One region of the Oryzomicrobium sp. genome, then DNA from elsewhere that is predicted to be linked to it. Evidence: predicted binding sites of a transcription regulator. Region 1 holds the regulator's gene; each other region holds the start of a gene.
What was found. Region 1 encodes HrcA, which represses chaperone genes, less so after heat shock. Its sites were predicted from a motif close to TNTTAGCACTCNNNGNCNNNGAGTGCTAANA; they were not measured.

Region 1 (5,782 bases):
CTCCAGGGTCTCCAGGCAGTCGGCGACGAAGCCCGGGCACAGCACGTCCACCCGGACGACCCCTTCCTTGGGCAGGGCGGCCAGGGTCGGGGCAGTGTAGGGCTGGAGCCATTCGGCCTTGCCGAAGCGGGACTGAAAGGTGGTCAGCGCCTGATGCTCGGGCAGGTCCAGGGCCCGGGCCAGCAGCCGGGCGGTCTTGTGGCACTCGCAGTGGTAGGGGTCGCCCAGGTCTAGGGAGCGCCGCGGCACGCCGTGAAAGCTCATCACCAACCGGTAGGTCTTGTCATTGGCGGCGGGCTTGCCGTGGGCCTGCCAGTGCTCGCGCACGCTGGCGGCCAGGGCGGCGATATAGCCCGGGTCGTCGGCAAAGCTGCGCTGGCTGCGGACCTCGGGCTGGTTGCGCAGGCCGGCGAGCCACTGGCCGGCCTGGTCGAGCACGGTGGCGGTGGTGCTGGCCGAATACTGGGGGTAGGCGGGCAGCAGCAGGATGCGGGTGTGGTTGTCGGCTTTCAGCCGGTCGAGCACCTCGGGCAGGGCCGGGCTACCGTAGCGCATCGCCCAGGTGACGGTGACCCGGTGGCCCCGCTCGCCGAGCAGGCCCTGGAGCAGTTTGGCCTGGCGCTCGGTGTGCACCTTGAGGGGCGAGCCTTCCGGGGTCCAGATGGTGGCGTACTTGGCGGCGGAGTGCTTGGGCCGGGTGTTGAGGATGATGCCGTTGAGGATCGGCCACCACACCGCCGTGGGGATTTCCACCACCCGGGGGTCGGAGAGGAATTCCTTGAGATAGCGGCGCACCGCTTCGGGAGTGGGGGAGTCGGGTGAGCCGAGGTTGACCAGCACCACGGCGGTCTGAGGCGGGGTGCCGTGCTGGAACGGCGGTTCGGGCTGGAAGCGGGGCATGGGTCCTGAGACGGTGTGTCGCTGTCGCGTTGTTCTTGTGGGGCGCCGGGGGGAGGTTTGGACCCACCGCCCCGGCGCGGGATCAGGCCGTGGCCTGGTAGGTGAGGGCGGAGGAGAGCAGTCGGGCGGTGATGTCCACGATCGGGATGACCCGCTCGTAGGCCATGCGGGTCGGGCCGATCACCCCCACCGAGCCGATCACTTGGCCGTTGGCCTCGTAGGGGGCGGTGACCACGCTGCACTCGTCCAGGGGGGCGATGCCCGATTCGTTGCCGATGTAGATCTGCACCCCGTCGGCCTTGTTCGACAGGTCGAGCAGGCGCACCAGTCCGGTCTTGTGCTCGAACAGGTCGAACAGTTCGCGCAGGCGGCGCACGTTGGACGACAGGTCGTCCACGTCGAGCAGGTTGCGCTCGCCTGAGATCACGTAGCGATCGCCGCTCTCGTGCATGGCCTGGTCGCCCACCGCCAGCACCGCGCTCATCAGCGCCTGGAGATCGCTCTTCAGCTCGCGCAGTTCGGCGTCGAGGCGGTTGCGCACCTGGTCGAAATCCAGGCCGGCGCAGTGCTGGTTGAAGTAGTTGGCGGCGGTGACCAGTTCCGCCGGGGTGTAGGCGGCCTCGGTGAACAGGATGCGGTTCTGCACCTCGCCGTCGGCGGTGACCAGGATCAGCAGGATGCGTTTTTCCGACAGGGCGAGGAATTCGATCTGCTTGATGCGCGGCGCCTGGCGGCGCGGCGCCACCACCACCCCGGCGAAGTGAGACAGGTCGGAGAGGATGCGCGAGGCCGAGGCCAGCAGCTGCTGGGGCTGGCTCGGGTCGAGCTGGTGCTCCAGGACGGCGATCTGCCCTTTTTCCAGGGGGCGCACGGTGAGCAGGGAATCGACGAACAGCCGGTAGCCCCGGGGCGTCGGTATCCGGCCGGCGGAGGTGTGGGGGCTGGCGACGAAGCCGGCCTCCTCCAGGTCGGCCATCACGTTGCGGACCGTGGCGGGGGACAGGTCGAGGCCGGAATACCGGGACAGGGCGCGGGAGCCGATGGGCTCGCCTTCGGCGATGTACCGTTCGACCAGGGTCTTGAGTAGGATGCGGGCGCGTTCGTCGAGCATGGCCTGCTATGTTACCGAAAAGGATCAAAACGAAAATGCCGGCGCCGCGGAGCGCGATGCCCCCGGCGCCGCCCGGAGCGGCACCCGGGCCGGGCACGGACAGTGCCAGCACGGGGGAAGCCCGGCGCCGGCATGGTTTTGTGGTTTAATTTTGCCATGCCACAGTCGTTCAGTACTCCCCGCACCATCGCCCTCATCGGCCGGTACCACAGCCCCGAGGTGGCCGACACCCTGCTGGCCCTCGCCCAGGCGCTGTCCGACCGGGGCGTCAAGGTTCTGGTGGAAGCCGATACCGCCGACAACATCGCCGGCTTCGGCGCCGCCAGCGGCCATGGCTTGGCCAACCACCACACCCTGGGCGGCCTGGCGGCCTTCGACGCAGTGGATTTCACGGTGATCGGCTACCGGGCCGACGTGGCCATCGTCGTCGGCGGCGACGGCACCATGCTCAACGCCGCCCGCCAGCTGGCCCGCTACCGGGTGCCCCTGGTGGGGGTGAACCAGGGCCGGCTCGGCTTCATGACCGACATCGCCCGTTCCGACATGCTTTCGTGCCTGGACGACCTGCTCGAAGGGCGCTTCATCCCGGAAAGCCGGCTGCTGCTCGGCGGCGAGGTGGTGCGCGGCGGCGAGGTGGTGGCCGCCAACGTGGCGCTCAACGACGTGGTGGTGGACAAGGGGGCCATCTCCCGGCTCATCGAATTCGAGTTGTTCATCGACGGCGAGTTCATTTACAGCCTGCGCGCCGACGGCCTGATCGTCTCCACCCCCACCGGCTCCACCGCCTACTCCCTGTCGGCCAACGGGCCGATCCTGCACCCCACCCTGGGCGGCATCGCCCTGGTGCCCCTGTGCCCCCATGCCCTGACCAACCGGCCGATCACCATCCCGGAAACCAAGGCCATCGAAATCCGCATCCTCTCCGCCGACGACTCCCGGGTGCACTTCGACGGCCAGGTCACCCAGACCCTGTGCCGCTACGACAGCGTGCGCCTGTTCCGCTCCGAGCACAGCGTCTGCTTCCTGCACCCGCCGGGCTACAGCTACTTCGCCATGCTGCGCCAGAAGCTGCAGTGGAGCGAAAAGCCCAAGGGCACCTGACCCCGGCTGCTTCTCCGACCACTCCTCACTTTACTGCGCCTCCTCGCCCCTTATGCTGCAGCGCCTGACCATCCGCGATTTCGTCATCGTCGACCGCCTCGAACTGGAGTTCGCCCAGGGGTTCGGCGCTTTCACCGGGGAAACCGGGGCCGGCAAGTCGATCCTGGTGGATGCCCTCGCCTTCGTCCTTGGCGAGCGGGCCGACAGCGGCCTGGTGCGCGCCGGCGCCGCCCGGGCCGAGGTGACGGCGGCTTTCGACGTCGCCGCCCTGCCCGGCGTGGGCGAGTGGTTGGCGGAGCAGGACCTGGCTGCCCCCGAGGACGGCGAGCTGCTGCTGCGCCGGGTGCTCGAAGCCGGCGGCCGCTCCCGGGCCTACATCAACGGCAGTCCGGCCACCTTGCAGCAATTGAAGGCGGTGGCCGAGGACCTGGTGGACATCCACGGCCAGCACGCCCATCAATCCCTGCTGCGCGGTGACGCCCAGCGCGCCCTGCTCGACGGCCAGGCCGGCCTGCGCGACGACGTGCGCGCCGTGGGCGAGGCCTGGCGCGCCTGGCAGGAGGCCCGGATGCTGTTCGACGAGGCCGAGCGCAACGGCGCCCAACTGGCCGAAGAGCGGGAGCGCCTGGCCTGGGAGGTGCAGGAACTGGAATCCCTGGGACTGGCCGGCGACGAATGGGAAAGCCTCAACCTGGAGCACAAGCGCTTGGCCCACGCCGCCAGCCTGATCGACGGGGCGCGCTATTCCCTGAACGTGCTGACCGACGCCGAGGGCGCCTGCGAGGAACAGCTGGACGGGGCCCTCACCCGGCTGGACGACCTGAGCAGCTTCGACCCGGGCCTTGCCGCGGTGGCCGAACTGCTGCGCTCGGCCCAAACCGAACTGGTGGAGGCGGTTTCGGAACTACGCCGCTACGCCGACCGGGTCGAGCTCGATCCGGACCGGCTGGCGGAAGCCGAGCGGCGCATCGACGCCGTGCTGTCCTGCGCCCGCAAGTACCGGGAAACCCCGGAAACCCTGCCGGCTCGCCTGGAATCGGCCCGCCAGCGCCTCGCCCAGCTGGGGGAGGCTTCGGACCTGGAAGCCCTGGCGGCCCGGGTGGCGGCGGCCGAATCCCGCTACCGCGGCCTGGCCCAGGCGTTGTCCAAGAAGCGCGCCAAGGCGGCGGAAGCCCTGGGTAAGGAGGTCTCGGCGGTGATGCAGGAACTGGCCCTGTCCGGTGGCAAGTTCCAGATCGGGCTGGTGCCTCTCGAAGACGGCAGCGCCCATGGCCTGGAGCAGGTGGAATTCCGCATCGCCGGCCTGTCCGGCAGTGCCGCCAAGCCCCTGGCCAAGGTGGCCTCCGGCGGCGAACTGTCGCGCATCAGCCTGGCCATCCAGGTGGTCACCACCCGCCAGGCCAAGGTACCCACCCTGGTCTTCGACGAGGTGGACGTGGGCATCGGCGGCGGCGTGGCCGAGGTGGTGGGGCGCCTGCTGCACCGCCTGGGCCAGGACCGGCAGGTGCTGTGCGTCACCCACCTGCCCCAGGTGGCGGCCCGGGCTGATCACCAGTGGCAGGTGGCCAAATCCCAGAAGGGCGGCGAGGTGCTCAGCCGGGTGCTGTCCCTGGACGCTCCGGGCCGGGTCGAGGAAATCGCCCGGATGCTGGGCGGGGTGGAGATCACCGCCACCACCCGGCGCCACGCCGAGGAGATGCTGGCGGCGGGGTGAGGGCGGTCCGGCCGAGACAAAAGAAAAACGCCGCAGCAATGCGGCGTTTTTTCATGGGGAGGCGCGGTGGGCGGCAGGCTATTCGGTGCCGCGCTGGAACTTCTCGTCCTCGGCTTGCTTGCCCGGACAGTCGGGCTTGGTGCATTCCACGTACAGATACAGGGCGTGGTCCTGGAGCGCGTAGCCGCGTTCCGCGGCGATCTTCTGCTGGCGGCGCTCGATTTCCTCGTCGAAGAATTCCTCGACCTTGCCGCAGTTCACGCACACCAGGTGGTCGTGGTGGCGCCCGGCGTTCAGCTCGAACACCGCCTTGCCGGATTCGAAATGGTGGCGCTCCAGAATGCCGGCCTGCTCGAACTGGGTCAGCACCCGGTAGACCGTGGCCAGGCCGATATCCATGTCCTCGGCGATGAGCAGGCGGTATACGTCCTCGGCGGTCAGGTGGCGCACGCTGCTCTTCTCGAACAGTTCGAGAATCTTCATGCGCGGGAAGGTTGCCTTGAGGCCGATGCTCTTGAGGCTCTGGGACGAGGAATTCATGGGCAATCTCGGGGGGAGTGATTTCAGAGTGGGGGAGCAGGGACGGCCGGTTTGCCGGCGGGCGGACCGTCAGGGGGCGGACGCGGACGTGGCGCGTTCTCCTTTTGGGCTATGATATACCGTTTCGGTGCCCCGGGAAAAAGCCGGGTGCCAGTGTTTTCGGGTGATTCCGGGCGATTCGGGCGAAAAACGCCAGTTCCTTCCGGAGTGCCGCCACCTTTTTTCGCCATATCAGGTCTTTCATGTCCCGACTCGTGCTTTGCGGTCTGTGCGCCGTTTCCGTCGCTCTGGCAGCCTGCTCTCCGCCCAAGCTGATCAACGAATACAAGATCGACGTGCAGCAGGGCAATGCCCTGACCCAGGACCAGGTCGCCCAATTGCGCCCCGGGCTGACCAAGGATCAGGTGCGCTATGTG
Region 2 (5,782 bases), on a different contig from region 1:
CACGCCCATTTCCACCATGTCGCCGTACACGCCGGAGCCGGCGTTGTAGCCGAAGTTGCCCTTGCCTTCCAGGACCTTGGAGACCACCACGGAGGGCTCGTCACCGGCGTTGGCGACGATCTGGCGCAGGGGCTCTTCGATGGCGCGCAGGACGATCTTGATGCCGGCTTCCTGGTCGGCGTTGTCACCCTTGACGGACACCGCGGCGCGGGCGCGCAGCAGAGCCACGCCGCCGCCGGCGACGATGCCTTCTTCAACGGCAGCGCGGGTGGCGTGCAGGGCGTCTTCGACGCGAGCCTTCTTTTCCTTCATTTCGACTTCGGTGGCAGCGCCGACCTTGATCACGGCAACGCCGCCGGCCAGCTTGGCCACGCGCTCTTGCAGCTTCTCACGGTCGTAGTCGGAGGTGGCTTCCTCGATCTGCTTGCGGATGGTGCCGACGCGAGCTTCGATGGTGGCGGCATCGCCGGCGCCGTCGATGATGGTGGTGTTTTCCTTGCCGATCTCAATGCGCTTGGCTTGGCCCAGCTCGGCCAGGGTGGCCTTTTCCAGGGACAGGCCGACTTCTTCGGCGATCACGGTACCGCCGGTCAGGATGGCGATGTCTTCGAGCATGGCCTTGCGGCGGTCGCCGAAGCCCGGAGCCTTGACGGCGCAGGTCTTGAGGATGCCGCGCAGGTTGTTCACCACCAGGGTGGCCAGGGCTTCACCGTCCACGTCTTCGGCGATGATCAGCAGCGGGCGGCCGGCCTTGGCCACTTGCTCGAGCACCGGCAGCAGGTCGCGGATGTTGGAGATCTTCTTGTCGAACAGCAGGACGAAGGGATTGTCCAGGGCGGCAATCTGCTTGTCCGGGTTGTTGATGAAGTAGGGGGACAGGTAGCCGCGGTCGAACTGCATGCCTTCGACGACGTCGAGTTCGTTGTCCAGGGACTTGCCGTCTTCGACGGTGATCACGCCTTCCTTGCCGACCTTGTCCATGGCATTGGCGATGATGTCGCCGATGTTGGTGTCGGAGTTGGCGGAGATGGAGCCGACCTGGGCGATTTCCTTGGTGGTGGAGCAGGGCTTGGAAATCTTGCGCAGTTCGTCGGTCAGGGCGGCGACGGTCTTGTCGATGCCGCGCTTGAGGTCCATCGGGTTCATGCCGGCGGCCACGTACTTCATGCCTTCGCGGACGATGGCCTGGGCCAGCACGGTGGCGGTGGTGGTGCCGTCACCGGCCACGTCGGAGGTCTTGGAAGCGACTTCCTTGACCATCTGGGCGCCCATGTTCTCGAACTTGTCCTTCAGTTCGATTTCCTTGGCGACGGACACGCCGTCCTTGGTCACGGTGGGGGCGCCGAAGGAGCGCTCGAGCACCACGTTGCGGCCCTTGGGGCCCAGGGTCACCTTGACGGCGTTGGCGAGGATGTTGATGCCGGCGACCATGCGCTCGCGGGCGACGTCACCGAATTTGACTTCTTTAGCAGCCATTGTTTGCTCCTGAATTCTGGGAAAGGTGAGGGGGTCGGAAAGCCTTAGGCTTCCACCACGCCCATGATGTCTTCTTCACGCATGACCAGCAGTTCCTGGCCATCCACCTTGACGGTCTGGCCGGCGTACTTGCCGAACAGGACGCGGTCGCCGACCTTGACGTCGAGGGCGATCAGCTTGCCGGAATCGTCGCGTTTGCCGGGACCGACGGCGAGGATTTCACCCTGATCCGGCTTCTCGCCGGCGGAATCGGGGATGACGATACCGGAGGCGGTGGTGCGCTCGGCTTCGACGCGCTTGACGATCACGCGGTCGTGCAAGGGACGGATTTTCATGGAGTGGGCTCCTGACAAAGTTGCGGACATAAACACGGATGACACGAATGGGGAGCCGCCGGACTCGGGGAGCGAAGCTCGCACCCGCCGCGGCTGCCGGTCACCGGGAGGTTGTTAGCACTCATCGGCGACGAGTGCTAATAATAGGGACGCCCCCCGGGGTTTTCAAGGGCGCCCCGCCAATTATTTATGCGGGCGATGTCTCCCGGGGCTGCGCCGGGCCGCCGCCCAGGGCCGTCCAGGCCGCGCCGGATCAGAAGAATTCGATCTCGCCGCAGGAGTCGGACGACGCATTGGCGGGGGCGGTGCGCGCCACCGTGAAGTCCAGGGTGGTGCCCGGGGCCACGCACAGGCAGACGGTCATGCGGAAGCCAAGCTGGCCGTCGCCCTGATCGCCGATATTCACCGCGAAGGTCAGGCTGTGGGCCGGGTCCAGGGCGCAGACGTAGCGGGCGCAGGAGCTTTCCAGGGTGAACGGGGTGGACAGGCCGGTGTGGGGAAAGACCTCGTGCAAGGTCCGCTTGGCCGCGCCGCAGATCATGTTCACCAGCTCGCCGTAGGCGTCGGCGAGCAGTTGCCCCTGGAGCGCCCCCGGCTCGCCGCCGGCACGGCGGGACAGATAGTCCAGGGTCCGGGGGGCCGCGTCGAAGTCGAACAGGACGACCATGCGGAACAGGTAGGACGAGATGCCGATCACCACCAGGTGGCGGCGGGCATCGTCCGCCATGGCCGGCCCCAGGCCGGGAGAAACGGTTACCTCGCAGGCGGCGCCGGCCCCGGCATTTTCCCGGATGGCCTTGTCGAACAGCCACTGGACGGAGGCGATGGCTTCGGTGGTGATCATGGCAGGGCGCCCTCCTCGGACAGATGGGACAGAATGCGGCTCTCGCTCGCACCCAGGCCGAACACGGCGGTGCGGATCATGTTGCTGCTGGCTTGCAGGTCGAGGAAGGTGGCGGTGGCCACCAGGTCGCTCTTGTCCAGGTTTTCCTTGAAGCTCTGGGCCAGCTTGGTGGAGGTCAGGGCCAGGTCGCGCACCCCGTCGGCCACCACGGCGAAGCCCCGGCCGTACTCGCCGGCCCGGGCGGCCTCGATCGAGGCGTTGAGCGCCAGCATCACGATCTTCTTGTTGATGTTGGCGAATTCCTCGTTTTCCCGCTTCAGCGCCTGGTTGTTGGCCAGGATGCCCTGAATCTGGTCATGCCAGCGCTCCAGGGTCTTGACCACGTCGAGCAGGGCGTCGATGCCGCCTTTCAACTCGTGATGGTCCGCCGCGACCCGCTGGCGCAGGTCGGCCAGGGCCGCACCGTAGCCGGCGGCGGCCTCGGCCAGTACGGCCTGCTGCTCGGCGGCGGCGCTCTGGGCCGCCTCCTGGGCGGCCTGCTCGTGCGCCTCGGCCAGCCGGGCCAGGGCCTCGCGCAGGGCGTCGGCCTCGCCTTGCAGATCGGCCAGCCGCCCGGCCATGACCTCGGGGGGAATGTGCCCGGCCAGGGCATCGATCTCGCGGCGCAGGGCCGCCTCCCGGCGGCTCCCCTCGCGGCGCAGGACGGCGACGCGCCACCAGCTGGCCAGGGCGAGCAGCGCCAGCAATACGGCGAGAGCCAGCAGGATCGGGGTGGCGCCAGTGGTCAGGGCCATCGATCAGGCCACCAGCTTCTTCAGGGTGGCGATCACGGCGGCGCCGTTGAACGGTTTGACGATCCACCCCTTGATGCCGGCCGCCTTGCCCCGCTCCTTCATCGCCGGGCTGTTCTCGGTGGTGAGCATGATGACGTTGACCGCCGCGTTCTTCAGGTCGCCGCGGATCTTCTCGACCATGGTCAGGCCGTCCATGTTGGGCATGTTCACATCGCTCAACACCAGCTTGATGGCGGGGTCGGCCTTGAGCTTGGCCAGCCCGTCGTTGCCGTCCACCGCTGCCGTGACGGCGAGGCCGTTGTTCTTGAGGAAATCGCAGACCTCGTTACGCACCGTGCTGGAATCATCGACGACCAGAACCTGGGCCATGGGAACTCCTTGTTATTGGTTATCAAACGGGAAGGGGAAAAAAGATCGAACGCGGGGTCAGAAGAGTTCCAATTCGCCGGACTCGACGAAGGACTCCACCGTGGGGTTTTCGCTGAACTCGTCCGGGGACCAGTCCAGGTTGAAGACGAAGCGCTGGTAGACCGGCACGCCCGGGCCGTCCGGGGACTGCCGCAGCCGCAGGGTGTATTTCAGGCACAGCTGGGGATCGTCCGAACCGAAGGAGATGTAGCGGCGCTGGTGGTTGATGACGATGGGCACCTGGGTCTGGAGCGGCGCGGAGGCCGCCGTGCCGTGGCCGACGTAGCGGTTCTTGAAGGCGCCCCAGATCAGGTTGGTGGCCTCGCCCAGGGTGCCGTTGAGATCGCGGAAGGTGAGCCCGTCCCCGCCGCCTGGCCGGCCGCGCAACAGGTCGAGCACGCTGCCCTCGGACGATTGCAGCATCATGTAGCCCCGGCACCAGTGGCTCTCGATGGCGATCAGGGTGAACACCTCACCGTAGATGATGCGGTCCTTGACCAGGTAGGGGGTCTCGGCATCCACCTCGCAGCCGTGGAAGAGGCTTTCCAAAGAGGCCCGGGTGATCTCGGCAATGCCCCGCACCAGGGCGTTGGGGTAGATCCGGCTGAAGATCGAGGCGTCCAGGGACTCCCGCAGCTGTTGCAGGGTCGCCAGGGTGTAGGCGCAGCGGAACATGGCCGCGTCGCGCTCCCCCAGGCCGGCGACGCTGGAGACGGCGTCGCGGCGCAGGAAGATGGGCAGCTCGGGGCGCAGGGCGTGGATCTCCCGGGCCATGACCAGGCCGTTGCCCGGCCGGCCACCGTAGTTCTCGTAGAGCAGGATGCCGCCCAGGTCCACGTTGGCGCGCAGCACCGCCATCACGTCGCCGTTGCCGGCCACGTTGGGGCGGATGCCCAGGAGGGCGCATTCCTCGCAGAAGGCCTTGAGGCTGTTCACATAGGTGCCCGCGTCGTCGAGCACCAGCATCTTGCTGGCCACCTGGGTCCGGGTATCCACGCTGGGCGGTCCTCCGGCCTCAGGCGATGGCACGGGCGACATCCGCCGAGCCACCGGCCGCCGCCCCGTCCTCGCTGCCGGCCGGCGCATCGGCCGTCACGGCGATTTCCTCGCCGCGCACGGCAACCTTCTCGGGCAGGGTCACCACCGTCTCGAAGCGCCGGAAGTCGGCTCCGGCGGCATCGTCGAGGAAGCGCACGGCGATCTTGCCGCCCTCGCGCCGGATCAGGTCTTGCACCGCATCCATGCCGACGCCGCGGCCGGACACTTCGGTGACCGCCTCGGCCGTGGAGAAGCCGGGGCGGAAGATCAATTGGGCCACCTCTTCGTCGCTCAGAACGTCGTCCGCACCGATCAGTTGCTTGTCCAGGGCGATGCGGCGGATACGCGCCAGGGCCAGGCCCCGGCCGTCGTCGCTCAGGGCCAGCTGCAGGCCGTCCCCGACCAGGGCCAGGCGCAGGGTGATCTCGCCGGCGGCGGGTTTGCCGGACTCGCGGCGCACGTCGGGTGTTTCAATGCCGTGGTCCATGGCGTTGCGCACCAGGTGCATGAACACGTTCTTGAGGGCGCCGGACACCTGGTTGTGCAGGAAGTAGCCGTTGTCCTCGATGCTCACCACCGGTGCCACCTTGCCCAGCTCCTTGGCCAGGGAAGGCAGGGAATCGAACACTCCGGAGAGGATCTGGGCCACGGATTCGGTGCCGAGCAGGCGCAGCACGCGCTGCACCTGGTCCCGGGCCGCCACCAGCTCGTGCAGGTTGCCCGGATTGACCTTTTCCAGGCGGTGCAGGGTTTCCTGGATCTGCTCCCGGTCCACCAGCAGGTAGCGCTCGCCGCCGCGCCGCCCGGGCCCCTTGCGGCCCAGGCTGACCTCGTTGATCTTGGCGTACTGCTCCACCTCGGCCCGCACCGCTGCCAGTTGCTCCAGC
Region 3 (5,782 bases), on a different contig from region 1:
CCCCAGGTGGATCGCTCGTTCCGCTGGGGCATGGTGTGGTTCATCTTTTCCGAGGTGATGTTCTTCGGCGGCTTTTTCGGCGCGCTCTTCTACGTACGCGAGTTCGCCATCCCCTGGCTGGCCCATACCCCCCTGCTGTGGCCCGGCTACGAGGGCGCCTGGCCTACCGAGGGGCCGGGGCTGAAGGACGCCTTCACCCCCATGGCGGCCTGGGGCCTGCCGGCGATCAACACCCTGATCCTGCTCAGTTCCGGCGCCACCGTGACCTGGGCCCACTGGGGGCTGAAGAGCGGCCGGCGCGGCCAGCTCGCCCTGGGGCTGTTGCTGACGGTGCTGCTCGGCGCCCTGTTCCTCACCTTCCAGGCCTACGAGTACCACGAGGCCACCTTTTCGCTGAAGACCGGCATCTACGGCGCCACTTTCTTCATGCTTACCGGCTTCCACGGCCTGCACGTGACCCTGGGGGCGGTGATGCTGACGGTGATCCTGCTGCGCGTGCAGGCCGGCCATTTCACCCCGGACCACCACTTCGCTTTCGAGGCGGTGTCCTGGTACTGGCACTTCGTGGACGTGGTCTGGCTGCTGCTGTTCGTCTTCGTCTACTGGCTGTGAGGGTGACAGAACGGCCCTGCTCCGGCGAGGTCCAATTCAATGTAGTGAAGCAGTGAATTTGTGGTGCTTGGCAGTCGTTGCAAGGGGGCTCAGGGAGTGGTTTGCACTATGCGTCTTGCCTGAAAGGAGGTACGCCATGAGTCCGATGATGTTCCCGAAGATGCTGTCGTCCCATGGCGAGGGCTGGGACTGGCTGATGAAGGTCCACCCCTCGGTCACCAAGATGTTCTGGATGTACGTGGTGCCCATGTCCCTGGTGCCGCCGGCAATGATGCTCTACGCCTGGTCGGCCTACCACGAGACGGTGAACCTGCCGACGATCGGGCGGCAGATGATGATGGGCATTGCCGTGCTGTTCTACGTCACCGAGCTGGTGGCGGTGCCGGTGATGGCCCGCATCATCCAGCAACTGGGCGATGTGATCGACGCCCGGCCGTCCTACCAGGACGCCTTCACCCTGGCGGCGGTGGCGCCCACCCCCCTGTGGATCGCGCCGGTGGCCTTCTTCGCACCCAGCCTGCTGTTCAACGTGGCGGTGGCCATCCTCGCCCTGTTCGCGGTGGGCGTGCTCATCTACCAAGGCGTCAACCGGGTGTTCCACATGGGTGACGACGACGGCCATGCCCTGCTGCTGTGGGGCTCGGTGCTGGCTGCCGGCCTGTGCGCCTGGGTGGTGATGATGTTGCTCACCTTCGTCGCCCTGGGCTGGGCGGTGGGCTGATCCTGCAACCGGGGCCTTGCCCGCGTGCAGGCCCCATAAACACAACGGCCGGAGCGCACACGCATCCGGCCGTTGTGTTTATGGGGCGGCGGAAAGGTCAGGCCGCCAGTACCCCGCGCAGGGACTTGAGGGCCTTGGCCTCGATCTGGCGGATGCGTTCGGCGGAAACGCCGAATTCGGCCGCCAGGTCGTGCAGGGTGGCGCCGCCGTCCTCGGCCAGCCAGCGGGCCTCGATGATGCGGCGGCTGCGCGCATCCAGGGTGGCCAGGGCGCCGCGCAGGCCCTCGTTGTGCAGGCGCTCCTCTTCCCGGGCTTCCAGCACCCGGGTCGGCTCCAGGCGCGAGTCGGCCAGGGTGGCGATGGGGGCCAGGCGGCCTTCCTCGTCGTCCGGGTTGCCTTCCAGGGCCAGGTCGTGGCCGCTCAGGCGAGTTTCCATCTCCACCACTTCCTCGGGCTTGACGCCCAGGGTGGCGGCCACTTCGTTGGCCTGCTCCGGCGTCAGCGCTTCGCTGCCCGGCTTCATGCTGCGCAGGTTGAAGAACAGCTTGCGCTGGGCCTTGGTGGTGGCCACCTTGACCAGGCGCCAGTTCTTCACGATGTATTCGTGAATCTCGGCCTTGATCCAGTGGATGGCGAACGACACCAAGCGCACGCCCCGGTCCGGGTCGAAGCGCTTCACGGCCTTCATCAGGCCGATGTTGCCTTCCTGGATCAGGTCGGCGTGGGGCAGGCCGTAGCCCAGGTAGCCCCGGGCGATGGCGATCACCACCCGCAGGTGCGACAGCACCAACTGGCGGGCGGCACTCAGATCATCGTCGTCGCGGAAGCGGCGAGCCAAGGCCTTCTCTTCCTCGTCGGAAAGCAGCGGAAAGCGTTGGGCGGTCTGGATGTAGGCGTCCAAATTGCCCACCGCCACCGGTAGATGCATCAGCGAAGCGGTCTGGGTCATGGAGGTCCTCCAAAAGGGTCAATCTGATTTTAGCACTCGTTGCCTTTGAGTGCTAAAGGGGGGGTGAGTTCTGGGGAATCGCAGCTGGTGGCACCTGGTTAGGCCGCGCGGAACTGAGCCGGGAAGAGCATTCAAGATTGGCGTTTGGCATAAAACATGCTGCTTGGAAGAACTCGCCTTCCAAGGACTTCCCATGATCGTCCAGAGCGCCTTTGGCGCCGCCTCGCTGTATGCCGCCTCCGGTACGCCGGCCGTGCAGCGGCAAGTCTTGGCAACCACCGATCCGGGCACGGCAAAATCTGCCGAACCGGTGTCCATTTCGGCAGCCGCCCGGGAGCGGCTGGCTGGTGAGCAGCGGGCGGCCGCATCGGCCCCGTCCCCGACCGTGGCTTTCGATACCAACCAGGGAACCGTTAACCTGGACGTCGAGTCGTACCTGACCGGAAAGTCCTGGTCCGGCACGGGGGAGATTCCCCCGCTGCTGATGCCGACCCAGCGGAACATCGACGCCCTGGGGCAGTACGTTTCGAGCAACATGCCGGGGCTGCTGGCCGCCCACGGCATTCCCTATGCGCCTGCCCAGATCGGCTTCGATTCCCAGGGGCAGGTCCAGTTTCCTAGCGACTACCCCTACGGCGCCCAGTTGAAGGAGGCGTTGCAACAGTCGCCGGCCATGGAGCGGGCCCTGGGTTGGAGCCAGGGCTTGTCGGAAAGCAAGGCGGCGCTGGATGAGGCCGTCGGCTTCCAGGCCGAATACCGGGGCGCGGCGTCGCCGCAGGAATTGCAGGCGGTGATCGCCAAGTACGGCAGCCTGCTGTCGGGCAACCGGACGTCGGCCCAGGTGGTCCTGAATTTCAACTCCGCCGGGCAGTTGAACATCACGGTCAATGGCGCGCCCCAGCGCACGTGAGCCAGGGGCGGCGGCGTGGCGGGGGCCGACGAACGTGCGCCGTCCCGGCCCGGGCGGGGGGTGTGGCGGCTGTGCAGCGAGTTGCAACAGTCGGTAAATCCAGGGGCGGCGGGTCGGCGCGGCAGCTGGTTCCGGCGTTAAATGCTCATGGATCGACGCTTTCCAACATTGCACAACAAGGAACCGCCATGCGCACCAAGCTGCTACTCGTTGCCCTCGCCACCGCCGCCGCCCTGTCCGGCTGCGTCGTCGCCCCCGTTGGCCGGCCGTATTACGGCCCGGCCTATTCCGAACCGGTGATGGTGGCTCCGCCGCCGCCCCAGGTTGAAGTCGTGGGCCCGCCCCCCGTGGTTGGCCAGATCTGGATCGGCGGCTTCTGGAACTGGACCGGCCACCGGCACGAATGGGTGCCCGGCCACTGGGAGAACCCCCGTCCCGGCTATACCTGGGTGCCCCACCGCTGGGAGCAAGCCGGCAACGGCTGGCGACATACCGGCGGCCACTGGGAAGAAGACCGGGGCCGGGGCGAGCGCGAGCGCCGCGACTGGCGCTGAACCAACCACCCGCTCAGTCAGGGCCGGCAGCGTGATGCTTCACGCTGCCGGCCCTTTTCCTTTGTGCCGCTCCGACGACTGTGCGGGGTGCTGCCGTCCGCCGCTGGACGCATTGCCGGAGTGGCTGGGAGCGTGTTCGACAGCCCCGCTGCGGCGGTATGAGAGCAGTGGCGATTCCCTTAATCGAAACGTGTTGCATATCAGAAAACAGGTGCTAATATATCAGCAGGCTGAACTGACATATCAGGGCGGCTTCCCTAAAAAACAGAGGAGACAAACATGGTTGCTGGTATCAAGGCCCGTCATGGCGTGCTGTTCGGAGCGATGGCCGTTGCCCTGTTGTGTACGGGGCCGGCCCGGGCGGCCGACCCGGACAAGTTCAAGATCGGCGGGGTGGTGTCCCTGTCCGGCACCTACGGAATCTTCGGCGAGGACATGCGCAAGGGCGTCGAGATCGCCATCGAGCAGCGCGGCGGCAAGGTCCTCGGCAAGCCGATCCAGGTGATTTGGGAAGACGACGAGACCAAGCCCCAGCCGGCGGTGCAGAAGACCACCCGGTTGATCTCCGAAGGGGTGCAGATGATCTTCGGCGCGGTCAGCTCCGCCTCCAGCATCGCCATCATGAACATCGCCAAGCAGCGCAAGATTCCCCACCTGGTGACCATGTCCGCCGACGACAAGATCACCGTGCCCAACGGCTCCCGCTACACCTTCCGCACCTCCAACACCCTGGGCATGGAGCAGCGCATGGCCCTCAGCTTCACCAAGGAACAGAAGCTCAAGCGGGTCTACGGCGTCACCGCCGACTACCAGGCCACCCGCGACAGCTGGGAGTGGTACCGCCGCGAGGCGGAGAAGGCCGGCGTCGAGATCGTCGGCGCCGACTTCGCCCCCCTGGGCAACCGGGATTACTCCTCCATCGTGGACAAGATCGCCCGCTCCAACGCCGACGGCGTGGCCCTGTTCATGACCGGCTCCGACGCCGTGACCATGGTCAAGCAGGCTGGCCAGGTGGACCTGGGCAAGACGCGCAAGATCTTCGGCCCGGTGATCGCCGATGAAACCATGGCGGCGGGGGTGGGCCCCGCTTCCATCGGCGTCTATTCCGGGGTGCGCTACCACTTCACCGTGGATAACCCGGCCAACCGCAAGTTCGTCGAAGCCTTCCGCAAGAAGTACAACGAACTGCCCTCCAGCGCCGCCGGCGAAGCCTACGACGGCATGGCCTGGTGGCTCGACACGGTCGAGCAGACCGGCTCCTGGGACAAGGAGAAATGGGTCGCGGCCTTCGAGAACAGCGTGCGCGAGAACTCGGTGGAAGGGCGCAAGTCCATGCGCGCCTGCGACCACCAGGCGATGCAGGATGGCCTGTGGGGCGTGGTCGAGAAGGGCGCACCGCCGGCGCCGGCCTACACCATGAAGATCGTCAAGGTGTTCCCGCCCAACCAGGTCTTCGACGCCTGCCAGCCCTGAGCGCCGGCCCCGTCCGCCCCTGGGCGGCGCGTTGGGCCTAGCGCCTGACCGTCGTCCCCAGGGGCCGGGTTTCCTGCCGGTGCCGCGCGCACCGGCCGACTGACCGATGGAGGGAGTCCCCCGGAGGCGGCCTGGCCGCCCTCCCGGGCGGCGCTCATCCCTACGATCCCTCCGCCGCGGAGATACCTCATGTCTACCCTCATCATCGGGCTCAGCCTGGGGATGCTGCTGTTCCTGCTCGCCTCGGGGCTGACCCTCATCTTCGGCATGCTGGGCGTGATCAACTTCGCCCACGGCGCCCTGTACATGCTCGGTGCCTACATCGCCTTCGACATCGGCCGCCACACCGGCTCCTTCGTCGCCGGGCTGATCGGCGCCACCGTGCTGGTGGCCGCCGCCGGCGCCCTGATCGAGCGCCTGGCCCTGCGCCCGCTCTACAACCGACCCCACTTCTACCAACTGATCCTGACCTTCGGCGTGATCCTGGTGATCAGTGAGCTGGTCAAGATCGTCTGGGGCCTGGGCTACCAGGAATCGACCATGCCCGAGGCCCTGGCCGGCAC

Region 2: a site for HrcA is predicted at 1,924-1,954, ahead of V7Z98_RS11480 (co-chaperone GroES). Genes of this name have one in related genera too.
Region 3: a site for HrcA is predicted at 2,310-2,340, ahead of rpoH (RNA polymerase sigma factor RpoH). Genes of this name have one in related genera too.

Annotation. Positions count from the first base shown of each region.
Region 1 covers NZ_DAISLS010000018.1:22,022-27,803, forward strand. The annotation lists gene hemH (ferrochelatase) at 1-900, opposite strand, end outside; gene hrcA (heat-inducible transcriptional repressor HrcA) at 983-2,011, opposite strand; gene V7Z98_RS16515 (NAD(+)/NADH kinase) at 2,168-3,112, shown strand; gene recN (DNA repair protein RecN) at 3,165-4,826, shown strand; gene fur (ferric iron uptake transcriptional regulator) at 4,905-5,366, opposite strand; gene V7Z98_RS16530 (outer membrane protein assembly factor BamE) at 5,609-5,782, shown strand, end outside.
Region 2 covers NZ_DAISLS010000010.1:187,923-193,704, reverse strand. The annotation lists gene groL (chaperonin GroEL) at 1-1,476, opposite strand, end outside; gene V7Z98_RS11480 (co-chaperone GroES) at 1,521-1,811, opposite strand; gene V7Z98_RS11475 (hypothetical protein) at 2,065-2,655, opposite strand; gene V7Z98_RS11470 (methyl-accepting chemotaxis protein) at 2,652-3,449, opposite strand; gene V7Z98_RS11465 (response regulator) at 3,453-3,818, opposite strand; gene V7Z98_RS11460 (chemotaxis protein CheX) at 3,876-4,853, opposite strand; gene V7Z98_RS11455 (ATP-binding protein) at 4,873-5,782, opposite strand, start outside.
Region 3 covers NZ_DAISLS010000007.1:184,387-190,168, reverse strand. The annotation lists gene V7Z98_RS08435 (cytochrome c oxidase subunit 3) at 1-612, shown strand, start outside; gene V7Z98_RS08430 (Yip1 family protein) at 749-1,333, shown strand; gene rpoH (RNA polymerase sigma factor RpoH) at 1,431-2,282, opposite strand; gene V7Z98_RS08420 (hypothetical protein) at 2,476-3,192, shown strand; gene V7Z98_RS08415 (hypothetical protein) at 3,381-3,746, shown strand; gene V7Z98_RS08410 (ABC transporter substrate-binding protein) at 4,026-5,219, shown strand; gene V7Z98_RS08405 (branched-chain amino acid ABC transporter permease) at 5,409-5,782, shown strand, end outside.